4 regions of the Lysinibacillus sp. NPDC096212 genome follow, and region 2 is predicted to be linked to each of the others. Evidence: riboswitches for the same ligand, from Rfam matches in the RefSeq annotation. Region 2 holds a riboswitch; each other region holds the start of a gene.
What was found. Region 2 has a riboswitch for S-adenosylmethionine ahead of ACIQ7T_RS07000 (methionine ABC transporter ATP-binding protein). Riboswitches for the same ligand answer to the same signal wherever they lie in the genome.

Region 1: another riboswitch for S-adenosylmethionine. It lies ahead of ACIQ7T_RS27290 (O-acetylhomoserine aminocarboxypropyltransferase/cysteine synthase family protein); the one in region 2 lies ahead of ACIQ7T_RS07000 (methionine ABC transporter ATP-binding protein).
Region 3: another riboswitch for S-adenosylmethionine. It lies ahead of ACIQ7T_RS25150 (bifunctional homocysteine S-methyltransferase/methylenetetrahydrofolate reductase); the one in region 2 lies ahead of ACIQ7T_RS07000 (methionine ABC transporter ATP-binding protein).
Region 4: another riboswitch for S-adenosylmethionine. It lies ahead of ACIQ7T_RS24480 (cyclase family protein); the one in region 2 lies ahead of ACIQ7T_RS07000 (methionine ABC transporter ATP-binding protein).

The regions. Positions count from the first base shown of each region.
Region 1 is NZ_JBIWFQ010000052.1:4,265-8,481, reverse strand. It holds gene ACIQ7T_RS27295 (hypothetical protein) at 4-390, opposite strand; gene ACIQ7T_RS27290 (O-acetylhomoserine aminocarboxypropyltransferase/cysteine synthase family protein) at 785-2,086, opposite strand; SAM riboswitch class I at 2,204-2,317, opposite strand; gene ACIQ7T_RS27285 (glycerol-3-phosphate acyltransferase) at 2,576-3,208, shown strand; gene ACIQ7T_RS27280 (DASS family sodium-coupled anion symporter) at 3,395-4,217, shown strand, end outside.
Region 2 is NZ_JBIWFQ010000005.1:116,774-120,990, forward strand. It holds gene ACIQ7T_RS06990 (MetQ/NlpA family ABC transporter substrate-binding protein) at 1-371, opposite strand, end outside; gene ACIQ7T_RS06995 (methionine ABC transporter permease) at 459-1,127, opposite strand; gene ACIQ7T_RS07000 (methionine ABC transporter ATP-binding protein) at 1,117-2,145, opposite strand; SAM riboswitch class I at 2,466-2,570, opposite strand; gene ACIQ7T_RS07005 (thioredoxin family protein) at 2,635-2,937, opposite strand; gene ACIQ7T_RS07010 (toprim domain-containing protein) at 2,954-3,295, opposite strand; gene gcvH (glycine cleavage system protein GcvH) at 3,677-4,057, opposite strand.
Region 3 is NZ_JBIWFQ010000038.1:6,357-10,573, forward strand. It holds gene ACIQ7T_RS25140 (protoglobin domain-containing protein) at 1-127, shown strand, start outside; gene ACIQ7T_RS25145 (protoporphyrinogen oxidase) at 400-1,788, shown strand; SAM riboswitch class I at 1,914-2,012, shown strand; gene ACIQ7T_RS25150 (bifunctional homocysteine S-methyltransferase/methylenetetrahydrofolate reductase) at 2,105-3,952, shown strand; gene metH (methionine synthase) at 3,945-4,217, shown strand, end outside.
Region 4 is NZ_JBIWFQ010000035.1:24,496-28,712, reverse strand. It holds gene ACIQ7T_RS24490 (MFS transporter) at 89-1,273, shown strand; gene ACIQ7T_RS24485 (YuzC family spore coat inner layer protein) at 1,428-1,844, shown strand; SAM riboswitch class I at 1,991-2,095, shown strand; gene ACIQ7T_RS24480 (cyclase family protein) at 2,196-2,933, shown strand; gene ACIQ7T_RS24475 (DedA family protein) at 2,986-3,582, opposite strand; gene ACIQ7T_RS24470 (Cof-type HAD-IIB family hydrolase) at 3,812-4,217, opposite strand, start outside.

The DNA of each region.
Region 1 (4,217 bases), on a different contig from region 2:
TAATTAACTAGCTTTGGCTAGCAATTTATAACGATATTGTGTTAAAGCTTGTTGCACCAGTCTTATTTCCTCCTGCGTAAAATTTGGTATTGCATACGTACGTTCAACTAATTGGAATGTGCCGTATTTTAAATAATACTCTGTCGCAGGTAGAGGAATATGATTTGCTCCATAGCTTTCATAAGCTTCGAAAACTTCTTTTACTGTATAGCCTTCCTCTTTGACATAAACCATTTCCTTAAAAGCAGAATGTCCAAAGATCTCTTGCCATTTACGCTCAACTGACACAAGTATGTTTTGAATGGACATGTTGTTCACAAACACATGACCTTCATTTAATTCATAAATAAGATAAGATGCAATGTTTTGCGCACTATACACATTTCCCATTTAAAACACTCCTTTATCATCAGTTTTGTAGATAAGAGTAGCTACTGGCTGAGTAACTACTCCTCTTCATATATTCAAAAGTGGGGGAGCACTTATGAAACTAAATTAGTTTGAGCATTAATTGAAAACACTTTACCGATCAACAAGTCGGCGCTTTAAATTGGTTCTAGGTTGGTAGCCCTTCGAACACTTTTCTTATTTCCTAGTATAAAACAAGGATTTAACCAAGTCAACAATACTTATAAAATTACTAGGTATTAATTTTAAACCATTTCATTACTCTCACCAAATGAGGGGAGCGGATGATGTAGCAACGTTTGACGCATTACCAAATGAGGCCTATCGAATGAGAAAATACGTAAACGCTACAACATTAGCCAATGTATTTTATTTATTAAGCTTCTACTTCTTGTTGTGAAGCTGTTACTTGTTCAATAGCTTGTTCTAAATCTGCAATGATGTCCTCTACTGCCTCTAAACCGATTGATAAGCGAATGAGCGACTCGGTTACGCCAGTTTGGATTAGCTCTTCAGCAGATAGTTGCTGATGTGTAGTAGATGCTGGATGAATAATTAATGATTTAGCATCCCCTACATTTGCTACGTGTGAGAATAATTTCACACTATCGATTAATTTACGCCCTGCTTCACGTCCACCTTTAATGCCAAATGTAAGCACAGAACCGAAGCCATTTCTTAAATATTTTTTAGCTAAATTATGGGTAGGGAAATCTTCTAAGCCGTTGTAATTTACATATTCCACAGATGGGTGGTTTCGTAAATATTCAGCTACTGCTAATGCATTTTCATTGTGTTTAGGAATACGCAAATGAAGCGTTTCTAAACCTTGTAATAAATTAAATGCCGCATCAGCACTTAATGTTGGTCCAAAGTCACGTAGCAGTTGCACACGCAGTTTTGTGGCGAATGCTGCATCTGCTGTGTCAATACCATAACGCAAACCGTGATAAGAAGCATCTGGCTCAGTAAAGCCTGGGAAACGTCCACGAGTCCAATCGAACTTCCCTGCATCTACTACAACGCCACCTAAAGTTGTTCCATGACCACCAATCCATTTCGTTGCAGAATGAACAACGATATCTGCACCGTAGTCAATTGGTGTAGAGCCATATGGTGAAGCAAATGTGCTATCAATAATTAATGGCAAGCCGTTTTCATGTGCTATATTTGCTACTGCTTCAATATCTAGTACCTTTAAACTTGGGTTACCGTAAACTTCAGCGAACACGGCCTTTGTTTTATCAGTAATAGCAGCTTTGAAATTTTCTGGATTTGTTTCATCTACAAAAATCGTTTTAATACCGTAGTTTGGTAGTGTGTTAGCGAATAAATTATAAGTACCTCCGTATAAAGAGCTACCTGCAACAATTTCATCGCCTGCCCCTGCAAGATTTAAAATGGAAAACGCGATTGCTGCTGCACCAGATGAAAGTGCTACTGCTGCTGTACCGCCTTCTAATAAAGCGACGCGTTTTTCAAAAACATCTACAGTTGGGTTTGTAATACGAGTGTAAATATTACCAGCTTCCTCTAAGGCAAAAAGACGTTGCGCATGAGCAGTGTCTTTAAAAACGAAAGCCGTTGAGCGATATACGGGTACTGTACGAGATCCTGTTACCGGGTCTGGCTCTTGGCCACCGTGTAACAGCAATGTTTCTGGTTTAAATTTTGTCATTGTATACCTCCAAATGGTTATTTTTTTACGATGGTACCGGAGATGAGGAGGATTTTTTCAGTAGAAAACAAAAACCCTCTTCAGCTAAGAAGAGGGTTGCGGTTGCAAGTTTTCCTCCCCTTATCTGCCAGATCCAAGTAAGAATCTGTAGGAATTAGCACCTTAGCAAGTTCGTCACTTACTGGTTGCCGGGCATCATAGGGCCTATCCCTCCGCCGCTCTTGATAAGAGTATGAGATTCAATTTCCATCGTTGTTACAAAGTATAAACATAGACTTTTTCTCTGTCAATACTAAAATTTTATTTTTTCCGAAACTTCTGTCTGCTTCTTTACGTAATCCAAACACATACACTATTTTAGATATTTATTGTTTTGGTCACCAAAGCATGGACTGATTTCCGTTTCGGCTGGGCGTTTCCTAGGGGCTTCGGGCTAACACAATGTTAGAACTTTTGTGATGAACCCATTATTTGGAAAGGAGAATTTTTATGATAAAAGCCGTTATTATTTTTCTTCTTGTTGGTTATTTGATTGGCTGTATTCACGGCTCTAAAGTTGCTCAGTTTTTATCAGGGGTAGATTTAAAAATGGCCGGTCATGGCAATGCAGGTGCCTCTAATGCAACACTTTCCCTTGGCTGGAAATACGGCATATTAGTTGCACTGATCGATATCGGTAAAGGCGTTGCAGCTATAATCGGTGCACATGTTTATTTAGCAGATATAACACAATTAACAGAAGTACAAGTTTGGCTCTTCATCTATATCGTAGCTTCCGGTGTCATTCTAGGTCATAATTTCCCATTTTATATGGGCTTCAATGGCGGTAAAGGAACTGCTTCAATCATAGGAATATTACTTGCGATTGATTGGAAAATTGGCTTGTTTGCACTCATTTTATTTGTTATTTTATCTTTCGTGACGAACTATTTAATTGTCGGTGTACTTGAATTTTATCTCGTTTTTTGTACAGCCACTTATTTATGGATTCCTGGAGTTGGCCCAACGATTTTAGCCCTATTACTTTTTGGTATAGCCATCATTTTGCATATCGAAAATATTAAGCGATTGATGCTAGGAACTGAGCCTAAAGTAACTTCAGCATTCAAAAAGAAAAAATAAAATCTTTTGGATATTTTTGTCTTTTCTTTGACCGTATATTTTCTCGCAACTGCCCATTATCGCTATAAATAGAGGGTATTTCACATACTAGTTTTTTTACAATAATTAGACAAATTAACTTTCTTAATAAAGCATTTTACTAGCCGATGTGAAAATTACAGTCATGTTTAAGAAAGGATGAAAAGTATGTCTACTTCTGAACAAGCAAAACCGAAACGTAATTTGAAACCACTCTGGATTGGATTAGCCTTCGCTTCATTAATCATCATTACTTTTTTACCTAACAACGGCGATTTACCTGTAGCCGGACAACGAGCTTTGGCTATTTTAGCTTTCGCGGTCATCCTATGGGTTACAGAAGCAGTATCCTATCCCGTTAGCTCTGCCATGATTATTGCTCTCGTTACAATCTTACTAGGGCTAGCTCCGTCAATGGAAGATCCAACGAGAGCGTTAGGAACATCGGATGCATTAAAGTTAGCATTAAGCGGATTTAGTAATTCTGCAGTTGCACTAGTAGCCGCAGCTCTTTTCCTAGCGGCAGCCATGCAAATTACGAATTTACATAAACGTCTTGCGCTTTGGATACTTTCACTAGTTGGAACAAAAACGAAAGCCATTGTATTCGGTGCTATTTTAGTATCTATTGCACTCGCATTCTTTGTCCCTTCTGCTACTGCACGTGCAGGCGCAGTTGTACCAATACTACTCGGAATGGTAGCAGCATTTGGTTTACCACGTGATAGTCGACTTGCTGCTTTACTAGTCATTACTTCTGTACAAGCTGTTTCCATTTGGAACATCGGTATTAAAACGGCAGCAGCTCAAAATATGGTCGCTTTAAATTTCATCAAAGAACAATTCGATGTAGATATTTCTTGGGGTGCTTGGTTACTTTACGCTGCCCCCTTCTCAATCATCATGTCAGTGGCTCTATTTTTCATTATGATTACACTAATTAAACCTGAAACAAGTAATATTGAAGGTGGTAAAGAAGTAATCAAAAAAC
Region 2 (4,217 bases):
CCGATTGGTTCAATATGAATACCACCAGCGTTTACAAAATCATAACCCTTTTCTTTAATTTCCTTCTCTAAATAAGGGATGTGTTGGAAATAGTTTGCATCAATTTCGCCAGATTCTAAATCTTGGTTTGGTAATACATAATCTTGATATGTTTCAATTTTAAGATCGATACCTTCTTTAGCTAAAATCGGTTTTGCTTTTTCCAAAATAACAGCATGTGGTGTATTAGAAGCACCTACTGTTAATGTTACATTCTCTTTACTATCACCAGCATCAGATGATGAGCTTTTTTCTTCTTTTTTACCAGCACCACAAGCGGCTAGAGCTAGTACTAATACAGATAAAAATAATCCTGTTAATAACTTCTTCATTTTATTACTCTCCCTTTTCCTATATAAAATATGTTAGCGGTATGAAACCGAGATAACCTTTTAGATGTTCATAGTATGATGCTCTTTTTAGCGTTTATCTGTTTTGGTTGTAATTAAGTCGCCAATCCATTGAATAATAAATACTACTATTAAGATTAAAATAGTTGCCATTAAAGTTACATCTGTGCGATTACGTTGGAAACCATCTAAGAATGCTAAGTTTCCTAGACCACCTGCGCCAATAATACCTGCCATCGCAGTATAACCAACAAGTGCTACAGCAGTTACAGTAAGACCAGAAATAAGCGCTGGTAACGATTCGGGAATTAATACTTTCCAAATAATCGTTGACGTTTTGGCACCCATTGAACGAGCCGCTTCAATAACACCTTTATCAATTTCGCGTAAGGCGATTAATACCATTCGCGCATAGAATGGTGCAGCTCCAATAATTAATGCTGGTAAAGCCGCATCTGCGCCACGAATTGTGCCGAGTAAAAATTTCGTAAATGGAATTAATAAGATAATCAATACGATAAATGGAATCGAGCGGAAAATGTTAACGATTGATCCTGTTAAAAAGTTTACAATTTTGTTGGCCCATAGTTGGTTGGGACTTGATAAAAATAATAAGATTCCAATTACTAATCCAAGTATAAATGTGATGACCGTAGAAATTGTTGTCATATACAATGTTTCATACGTAGCGTCCCACATTTTTTCCCAGTCGACATTCGGAAAAAGACTAGTTAGCATTTGTAATCACCTCCGTTTGTACTTCGACTGTATTTAAGTAACTCAGTGCAGCAGCAACATTCGCCTCTGAGCCATCAATTTGCACAATAAGTGTACCGTACGCTCCATTTTTCGTTTGCGAAATATTACCATGTACAATACTTACTTCTACATCAAACTGTTTCACAAGATGTGAAATGACAGGCTGCTCTGTTTTTTCTCCTACAAAGATTAGCTTAACAAGTTGTCCATTAGGGTAATTTTCTTTAATTTGTGCCACAGTTTCCTGTGTTTCCTTCGTATCTGTAATTTGAGAAACGAATTTTTTCGTAATGGCTGCTTGTGGAGCTTGGAATACTTGTAATACTTCACCACGTTCTACAATTTCACCAGCTTCCATAACCGCTACACGATGACAAATCTTACGGATAACGTGCATTTCATGTGTGATTAACACAATCGTTAGACCTAATCGTTCGTTAATATCGACAAGTAGATCAAGAATAGCATCTGTTGTCTCCGGATCGAGTGCAGATGTTGCCTCATCACATAACAATACCTCTGGGTTGTTAGCAAGTGCACGAGCGATACCTACCCGTTGTTTTTGTCCCCCCGAAAGTTGTGATGGATATGCTTTTTCGCGCCCTTCCAAGCCAACTAGTGTAATCAATTCATTCACACGTGCTTCCCGTTTGGCCTTTGGCACACCTGCGATTTCTAATGGGAAAGCGATGTTTTCGGCAACAGTTCTAGACCAAAGTAAATTGAAATGTTGGAAAATCATACTAACCTTTTGTCTAGCATCCCTAAGCTTTTGTCCCTTTATGGACGAAAACTCTTGATTGTTAACCGTCACCTTACCAGATGTAGGCTTTTCTAAACCATTTAACAAACGAATCATTGTACTTTTACCAGCGCCACTATAGCCGATAATGCCGAAAATTTCACCTTTATTAATAGAAAGGTTGACGTCTTTAACTGCTGTTAATTCGCCATTCGTAGTTTTGTATTTCTTCGTAATATTTTGAAGATTGATCATAGCGAATTCTCCTTTTCTTATATCAATTATGCCTCGGCATAATTGTTGCTGTCGCTTCGCTTTCGCACAGATAAACATTACGTCCGGAATCGGCTTTGTGCTTAGGCCTGCAGATGTTTTTTGCGCGAAAGCGTAGTGCTAACGCAGCAACAGCAGCACCGATGCAGGTCAGTTAGCCATTATCGCATGGATGCGATGGTTTTAGGCTAACATCCTCTAAGCACTCCTTTTCGATTCCAGGACACCCGCTGAAAGAAATTAAAAAACCCCTTCACTTAAAGACAAGTAGAAGGGGTCACGTACATATACGCTAAACCGTTCTCTCATCTGTCAAAGATAAATCTTTGGGTGATTTGGCACCTTTTCACGTTTGTGATGGTTGCCGGGCTTCATAGGGCACTTCCCTCCGCCGCTCTTTATAAGAGTTCGATATATTTATTGTTTTTTTAATATATTTGTTACTTTACCATGTGATTAATATTCAGTCAATTAGTTTTTTAACAATTCGTATAAATATGGTACGGATTGGAAGGCATAAACCTTTTCTATCACTTCTCCGCCTTCACATACGAGTAAACATGGTACACTTTCGATTTTATTATCATAAGCTATTTGCTCTATAAAATTAATATTCGCCTTACCAACCTGTAGCTGTGGCAGCAATTGCTCAATAACCGCCATCATTTTCGATGCAACTGCGCACGTTCCACACATTGGCGTATATAAATAAAAGGCAGCCTTTTCACCGGACTGGATAGCCGTGTTCCACTGCTCTTTTGACCATTCTTCCATCTTTTTTCACGCAACCTTACAAAATATATTCATTATGGATTGAGAAATGTGCACGAAGCAATATCGCCGCTAACACTTTCCTCGGAGTTGTCTCAACTTCCTTATATGTTGGCATCGTACGTAAATGCTCAGCCTCTGGATAATGTCTGTCCATTAATGCCCGTAGCTTATTACCTGATGTATCTGCATCAAAAAATGTATAAAGCTCACAACCCTCATATGGATCGAGTAGCTCTTCTAATTGATGCACACCAATTGTACCATTTGTACAAAGTATTTTTACGTCTTCATTTAAAATAGGTTCGATTTGAAGTTTATCCGATCGGCCTTCGACAATTAAGCATTTTCCCTCGAACATCACGCCACCCCCATTTAGACATATCCCTTATAATTCATTATATCAACAAACCTTGTCGTTGATACAGTTAGATACCTATTAATAAGGGAATATACTTGCATTTACCTTACCAACTATAGTGGCAGGATGGTTAAGATAAAAAAAAACGTCGGTAGTTTCCGACGTTTTTCTGATCAATTATGCCTCGACATAATCGCGTCAGGAATCGGCTTTGTGCTTAGGCCTGCACGACGCAGGTCAGTTAGCCGTTATCGCATGGATGCGATGATCTTAGGCTAACATCCTCTAAGCACTCCTTTCCGATTCCATGACATCCGCCGGAGGCTTTAACTTCTTTTAGCTGATGTTTGAACACTCGCTGAAAGAAGTTAAAGGCTTGTCTTATTCTGCAATCATTTCTTCGTATTGCTCAGCTGTCATAAGCTTGTCAATTTCTGAAGCATCAGCAGGCTCTACAACGATCATCCATGCTTTTTCATATGGTGATTCATTAACGAATTCTGGGCTATCTTCTAAATCTGCATTTACTTCAACTACTGTACCTGAGATTGGTGCGTATAATTCAGAAACTGTTTTAACAGATTCTACGCTACCGAATGGATCATCAGTTTTGATTTCGTCGCCAACTTGTGGAAGTTCAACGAAAACGATATCTCCAAGTTCAGCTTGTGCGAAATGAGAAATACCGATACGTACTTTACCATCTTCTACTTTTACCCATTCGTGCTCTTCAGAGTAACGTAAGTCTTTAGGTGTGCTCATGAAAAAAACCCCTCCATAAATATGTAATATATTCATTTTCAGTGTGCCATACTTCTACCATAAAAACAAGAATCAATTATGCCTCATTCAGCTCAATACCTATAGAGGTGAAGAGTTCTGACCTGACGCTTCGCTTTCGCTACATACAACATTTACTGAA
Region 3 (4,217 bases), on a different contig from region 2:
CCAAAATGGTCGGATGGAAAAAGAAGTACAAGCAATAGTAGACGTACTAAGTGAATTAGGTATTGCCTTTAACGAAGTGAAAAACTCAGCTGGAAAACTAGCTAGCTTTGCACAAAATTTAAATTAATGAAGAGAAAAGCAAAAGGCAAAGAAAATTGTTGTTTCCTATTAAGGCGCTACACACTTTAAGGCACAAATAACACTATATTAATTGTTTATATATAATTTCCGTTATGGAGATAAAAGCCTCTAGCGAATATATGCTATTTGAATATAAAAAAATGGAGCTGTCCAATGTGCTGGATAGCTCCATTTTTGCTAAATTTGTAAAGGGTTTAACGTAATTTTTGATAAAAAAAGTTTATACTAAATAAAGAACTAAAAATAGGGGCGGTTAATATGAAAACAGTTGTTGTATTAGGTGGCGGAATTACGGGATTGTGTACGATGCATTATTTACAACGCCAAGTTCAGGAGAAAAACTTAGATGTAAAACTTGTACTTGTTGAAAAAAATACATACCTTGGTGGCAAGCTTCACTCTGCATATGAACAAGGCTTCATCATGGAAACTGGAGCAGATTCTATTGTAGCGCGTCATAAAGGTGTCATGGAGTTAGTAGAGGAACTAAACTTTGAACAAAATCTTGTGTACAACGAAACAGGTATTTCGTATATTTACACAAATAATGAGCTACATGCTATCCCAGCAGACTCAACGTTCGGTATTCCTATGAGCCTACAATCTCTCGAGGAAAGCACGCTTGTATCTGAGGAAGGTAAAAAAGAAGCGTTAAAGGATTTAACAATGCCGAATGAAAGGTTTACAAAAGAAAGCTCGATTGGGGAATTTTTAACGTATTATTTAGGTGAGGAGCTTGTTCAAAACCAAATAGCGCCGGTACTTGCAGGTGTATATTCTGGAGATTTAAATCAACTTTCAATTGCTTCGACTTTACCGTATTTAATCGATTACAAAAACGATTACGGTAGTATTATTAAAGGTTTTGATGCAAACAGGAAACAATTTGTGAAAGCCTCCAACAAAAAATTTATTTCATTTAAAAATGGTTTATCGTCACTAATTGATCGACTTGAAGAAACATTAACGGATGTAGAAATTATAAAAGGGATTGCCACTACTAGTGTTAAAAAGCAGGAGAATCTATACTCTGTTACGTTAGCAAACGGTAAAATGATTGAAGCAAATCATGTTGTATTGGCACTGCCAAATGAAGCGGTACAAAGCTTATTACAGGATGAATCGTTGAACGGCTATTTTAAACAATTTAATACTGCATCCGCCATTACGATTTATTTAGGATTTGATGTTCCCGATAATAGATTGCCAGCAGATGGAACAGGCTATATTGTGTCACATAATTCGGATGTTATTTGTAATGCAGCAACGTGGACAAGCCGCAAGTGGAAACATACCTCTGCAGAAGGGAAATTACTTGTACGACTTTTTTATAAGAGCATTAACCCTGAGTATGAGAGATTGCGTATGATGACAGATGAAGAGTTAGCAGCAGTTGCTCTTGAGGATGTAAGAAAAAGCTTGGGGATTGAGGAAAAACCAACTGTTGTTGACGTGACAAAATGGATCGACCAGATGCCGAAGTACGACTTGGCACATCGTGAAGCGTTGCAAGGTCTCTTACAAGAGCTCGAGAAAAACTATCCAAATTTATCAATAGCGGGATGCTCATATTTTGGAGTAGGCATAGGTGCATGTATTCAAAACGGTAAAAAAATTGGTGAAGAACTTGTAGAAAAACTATCGTAATTGTTTGATATAAATCAAAATATTATAAATTTCGTAAAAATTATCCTTTGTTCAGTGAAATAGTCTTGACTCAATCGTTCGTAAACGATATGATTCTTTTAATTATTTAAAAAATTCATACTAAATTCTTATCAAGAGAAGCAGAGGGACTGGCCCTATGAAGCTTCAGCAACCAACTTAATGTCAGGTGCTAAATCCAGAAGACCGTGTGTCGAAGATGAGAAGGAAAACAATTACGAAATGACGTAAAAGCCTTCTTTTTTTATGAAAGAAGGCTTTTTTTTATTTTAAAGATTAGGGAAGAGAGGTTAGTTTTATGGAATTGCTTGAAAGGTTAAAAACGCAAGTTCTAACAGCAGATGGTGCAATTGGTACAGTTTTATACGGCTACGGCTTGGAGTACTGTCATGAGGAAATGAATGTACAGAGACCTGAATTAATTGAAAAGATTCATAGAGAATATATTGCAGCTGGTGCTGATATTATTCAGACGAATACTTACGGAGCTAATGCCATAAAATTAGCCCGCTATGGGTTAGAATCTCGTGTACAGCAGTTTAATGAAGCTGCTATAACGATTGCAAAACGAGCAGCGGCAGATGGTGGACAATTTGTTTTAGGTACAATTGGAGGAATCCGTGGTATTCGTAAAAGTGACGCAACGTTAGAAGAAATTTTAGCAACCGTTGATGAGCAGGCAACAGTTTTACTGGCAGGAAATCCAGATGGTCTTTTACTTGAAACTTATTATGACTTTGAAGAGCTAACGGCGACTTTAACAATGCTGCGAGCTAAAACGAAATTACCGATTATCGCTCAAGTTTCTATGCACGAACCCGGAATTTTGCAAAATGGAATGAGCTTAAATAACGCCTTATATAAACTTGAAGCGTTAGGTGCAGATATCGTAGGAGTTAACTGTCGCTTAGGCCCTCACCATACTATACAAGCATTTGAAGGAGTAGAGCTTCCTGAGAAGGCATTTATGTCAGCGTATCCGAACGCCTCTCTTCTTGATTTGGAGGATGGGCGTGTCGTTTATGAGTCGGAGGCAGATTATTTTGGTCGAGCAGCTGTAGCGCTTCGTGATCAGGGGGTACGTTTAATTGGTGGCTGTTGTGGAACGACACCAAAGCATATTGCTGCAGTGAAAAAGTACTTAGAGGAGCTATCCCCGGTCGAGGAAAAGTATGCAAAACCAGAAAAAGTAGAGGTTGTCCGTGAGGCAGAGCCAGCAAATTATGAGCCATTACATGAAAAAGTAAAACGTGAACGCTCGGTTATTGTGGAGTTAGATACGCCAAGACATTTAGAAATTGAAGGCTTTATTGAAGGTGCAAAAAAAATATATGAGGCGGGCGCAGATGTAGTCATGATGGCCGATAACTCTCTTGCTTCTCCAAGGATTAGTAATGTCGCAATGGGTGCCTTACTGAAAGAAACACACGGGGTACGCCCGTTAACCCATATAACATGCCGAGATCGTAATTTAATTGGTCTTCAATCACATTTAATGGGATTAAATGCACTAGGGATTCATGATATTTTAGCAGTTACTGGAGATCCGACAAAGGTAGGCGATTTCCCAGGAGCAACTAGCGTTTATGACGTATCTTCAATGGAGCTGATCCAATTAATAAAACAATTAAATGAAGGTGTATCGTTCTCAGGGAAACCGCTTCGTAAAAAGGCAAATTTCTCTGTAGCGGCTGCATTTAATCCTAATGTACGTGTACTAGATCGCGCTGTCTCTCGATTAGAAAAGAAAATTGAACATGGGGCAGATTATTTTATTTCACAGCCTGTTTATACAAAGGAAAAAATCGTGGGAATTTACGAGGCGACAAAGCATTTAGAAACACCAATTTATATAGGCATTATGCCAGTAACGAGCTATAAAAGTGCGGAGTTCTTACATCATGAAGTGCCAGGCATCAAACTATCTGATGATGCATTAGCACGTATGAGGGCTTGTGGCGATGATAAGGAACGCGCAACACTAGAAGGAATTGCAATTGCTAAAGAATTAGTAGAAGTAGCAGCGGAATATTTCAATGGTATTTACCTCATCACACCATTTTTACGCTATGATATGACGCTAGAATTAATGAAATTTATTGAGCAATTGGATGAACAGAAAAAAGGGGTAAGTATAAATGGCTAAGCACATGATTGAAGAGCAACTAGAGAAACGAATATTAATTCTTGATGGCGCAATGGGAACAATGCTACAAAATGAAAATTTATCAGCAGAGGATTTTGGCGGCGAGGAATATGATGGCTGTAATGAAAATCTCGTGCTAACTAGACCAGATGTGCTTGAAAAAATTCATGGAAAATATTTAGAGGCTGGAGCAGATATTATTTGTACAAATACATTTGGAAGTACTCCACTTGTATTAAATGAATATGATCTTGGTGCGAAAGCG
Region 4 (4,217 bases), on a different contig from region 2:
AAAGTAACTAAAAGTACCCTATATAACTTTTAGGCATGTATGAATATTACTATATACTATACAAAAAATCAAAGGAGATATTAATAGAATGAAAAATACAAAAGTGCCGAATGCTAAACTAACATTACTCGCACTTGCGATCAGTGCTTTTGGTATTGGCTCTACAGAATTTATAAGCGTCGGACTTCTACCATTAATTACAGAAGATTTCGGTATAACGTTAAGTACTGCGGGTTTAACCGTATCCATATATGCACTAGGTGTAACTATTGGTGCACCGCTTTTAACAGCCTTAACATCGCGCCTTAGTCGTAAAAATGTATTGCTGCTCGTCATGGTGCTTTTTATTATCGGGAATTTACTTGCAGCTCTAGCACCCTCATTCTCATTACTACTTGCCGGCCGTGTTATTTCAGCATTAGCACATGGCGTGTTTATGTCTATTGCCTCTGTAATCGCTGCAGATGTTGTGGCACCTAATAAACGAGCAAGTGCAATAGCTTTTATGTTCACAGGGTTAACATTAGCAACTGTCACAGGCGTCCCGCTAGGAACTTTTATTGGACAAGTAACTGACTGGCGAATGTCATTCATTTTCATTGTTTTAATTGGTATTATCGGGTTAATTAGTAATACTCTGCTTGTGCCGAGTCAGTTATCGAAAGGTAAACCAATATCTATTCGAGATATCGGGAAAGTATTAGGGAACATACAAATGCTATTAATTCTCTTTATTACAGCAATCGGATACGGCGGCGTGTTTGTAGTATACACATATGTTTCCCCTATATTAGAGCAATATATGGGCTACTCACCTCAAGCAATTGTCATTATCTTAGTTGTATTCGGTATCTGTGTTGCTATCGGTAATACACTGGGTGGTCATTTTGCTAATAATAATCCATTACGTTCTATCTTTATTATCTTTATCGGCTTAGCATTAGCACTACTCGGCATCAACTTCTTTTTAGAATCATCAATCGTTGGATTAATAATGGTCTTTATGATGGGGCTATTTATGTTTATGAATGTACCGGGATTACAGCTTTATGCCGTTCAGCTTTCAGAAAAATATATACCATCAGCTATTTCAATGGCTTCAGCATTAAATATTTCAGCCTTTAACATTGGTATTTTTCTAGGATCATACATTGGAGGAATCATCGTTCGCCACCAATCATTAGCTCATACACCTATATACGGATTCGGCATGGTGATGCTTGCCGCAGCTACTACATTTCTATGGTTACTCTTTGATAGAAACAAACTTTGAAGATTTATCGGAACAATTTCAGTTTTTATCAACGGGTGACTCCTTGGGCAGACGAGACCCTGGAGTGAAGCGGTTCATCGGATGCCCCCAGGAAACACCGAAAGCCTTTGTTGTACATAATATATGGTATCAGCATAGGATAGGAGGAATTTAGTTGTATTACAATCCTTATCCGTATTTTGTCTATCCTAATTATTATCCAACATGGGCATGGGCAATGGCCAATCAACCAACTACTCAACAACCTTTTAGACAGCTAGCAATGCCAACAAACCCAACGAATAGAAGTCCATTTCCACCCGTCAATACAAATAGATTGAAGACTTCTGCGAAACGGATCAAAGCTATTATGAAGCAAGCACAGATACTTACGGATAAAATTGATGAATCCGAGCCATTTGCACATGATCTTATGAACGCAGCACAGCAATCAAATAAAACAGAAGTTGAAAAATTAATCACGTCAACAGGCATTACTTTAAAATTCGAAACGAACTATACACCAGATGGATTTCGAATAACATTTACTGATCAAGGCTGTTGTAAGCTAACATTAATTTTGAATTGGTGAAGAGTTGGCCCTTTGAAGAGGGCCACTTTTTTTGCCTTTAGCATCTTTATGAATTTTAACCTTGTATCCCTATTGAACTTGTAAACTATAAATAAATATGCTAAAGTGTTTGTAATCTTTATTTCTGAAAATTCTTATATTGTTTTTTCTTATCAAGAGAGACGGAGGGATTGGCCCTATGAAGTCTCAGCAACCAGCCTATAGGTATGGTGCTAATTCCAATTGGCGAAATTTAGCCTTGAAGATGAGAAGACTTACTTTAGTTGCTTTGCACAAGAGTCCTCTTTCTACAAGGAGGGCTCTTTTTTATTGTTACATCCAAAAATAATTAAAAGAAAGCAGGAAGATATTATGGCAAACGAACTTTTACAAGCAATTCAACTATTGAAATCGAAAGAATGGGTGGATTTAACACATACATTTGGTCCTAATTCGCCCCACTTCTTTATGTTTGATGATGCAAAATTTGAAACATTATTTTCCCATGATGATGGCTTCTTTGCGCAGCAATTCACTTTCCCTGGGCAATACGGAACACATATCGATCCACCTATCCATTTTGTGCGAGATACACGCTATTTAGAGGAATTGGAGCTAAAAGAACTAGTGCTACCACTAATCGTTATTGATAAATCAAAAGAAGCCGAAGTAAATAACGACTTCACGTTAAGTGTTCAAGATATTCTTGACTTTGAAGCTGAAAATGGGGAAATTGAAACAGGTACCTTTGTTGCGTTGCGTACCGATTGGAGTAAACGTTGGCCAGATAAAGAATCTTTCAGCAACAAAGACGCTGATGGCAATAATCATATTCCTGGCTGGGGATTAGAAGCGTTACAATTTTTATTCGGCGAACGAAAAGTAAGTGCTATTGGCCACGAAACCTTTGATACGGATTCAGCAACAGATTTTCGTAAAAATGGTAAGCTAGATGGCGAATATTTTGTGCTTGAGCAAGATACTTACCAAATTGAGCTCATGACAAATTTGGATAAGCTCCCTCCAAAAGGTGCTGCTATTTTCAATATTGTACCAAAGCCTGAGAAAGCCTCTGGATTCCCTGTGCGTTCATTTGCAATATTGCCTTAAAAGATAAAAAGGTCTGATTCACAACCTGAGTAGGTATTGAATCAGACCTTTTTTACTTTGGCGAATTCCTTTTTTTGAAAATAAAATAAACGATTAACATTAGTATTAGGAACAATACTATAAGATAAATACTGTAGCGGGATAAATATACCCCAACATAACGCCAGTTCTCCCCAAGTACCTTTCCTAAGGTAATAAAAGTAAATGTCCAAATAACTGCTCCCGTATAGGCAAAGAAAGCAAATTTTTTATAAGGATAATTATTGATAGCCGCAATATATGCTGTAAGATGACGCACACCAGGAATAAAATATCCTATTAATAATAATCCCGGCCCTATTTTTGCAAATAATTTTCTAGTAAAGTCAATTTTCTGTTCAGTAATGTGGATTTTTGGACCGTATTTTTGCAATAACGGTAGCCCAAATCTATAGCCTATATAGTAGCTCAGAGTAATTCCCCCTGCCGCACCTACCATAGCGCTGATTAAAGCTGGAATATGTGCGAGGGTTTCTTTATATACGCTATATCCTACATATGTTAAAAATATCTCATCGGGAAGTGGCAGCCCAACAATCCCGCCAACTAGGATAAGAATGATGCCAAAATACCCGTAATGTTCTATTAGAGATTGCACGTGATGCGCCATAAATCCTTCCCACCTAAAGCATAATGAATTTCTTTTTACAGATAGCTTTATAATAACTCAAAGCAAACAATATTATGAGTATTATGACTTTAATACAATTTTCTCCAGGATTTATTATCACTGCCTGTAGATTGTATAGATGGAAAAATTATTTCTTTTTAAAAACTTTCTCCAATGTTGTATAGTGGTCGATTCATGCTATAAATCTCATTTCTCGGCTACTACTCTATTAAATTATTTGTAGCTCCCGAAGAGCATAATCAATACCATCCTCAGTTGATTTCTTCGTTACATAATTAGCGACATTTTTTAATGCTTCACTACCATTGCCCATTGCAATACCAAAGCCAACCTGCTCCAGCATGTCAATATCATTATCTCCATCACCAAAAGCAAGTGCTTCCCCAGGACTCAAGTCGAAATAATCTAGTACAGCATGGACAGCAATAGATTTAGAAACATCATGTTGCAAAACATTTGTAATATACGGGTGCCACCTTTTAAATAATAAATGAGGGAATTTTGAAGTATACTTTTTCTCAATATCCTCATCGCCATATAAACACATTAAGTAAACCTCTTGCGTTAAAATATCTTCATTAATATCAGGAAACTCTAGCAAAGATAATGTTTCT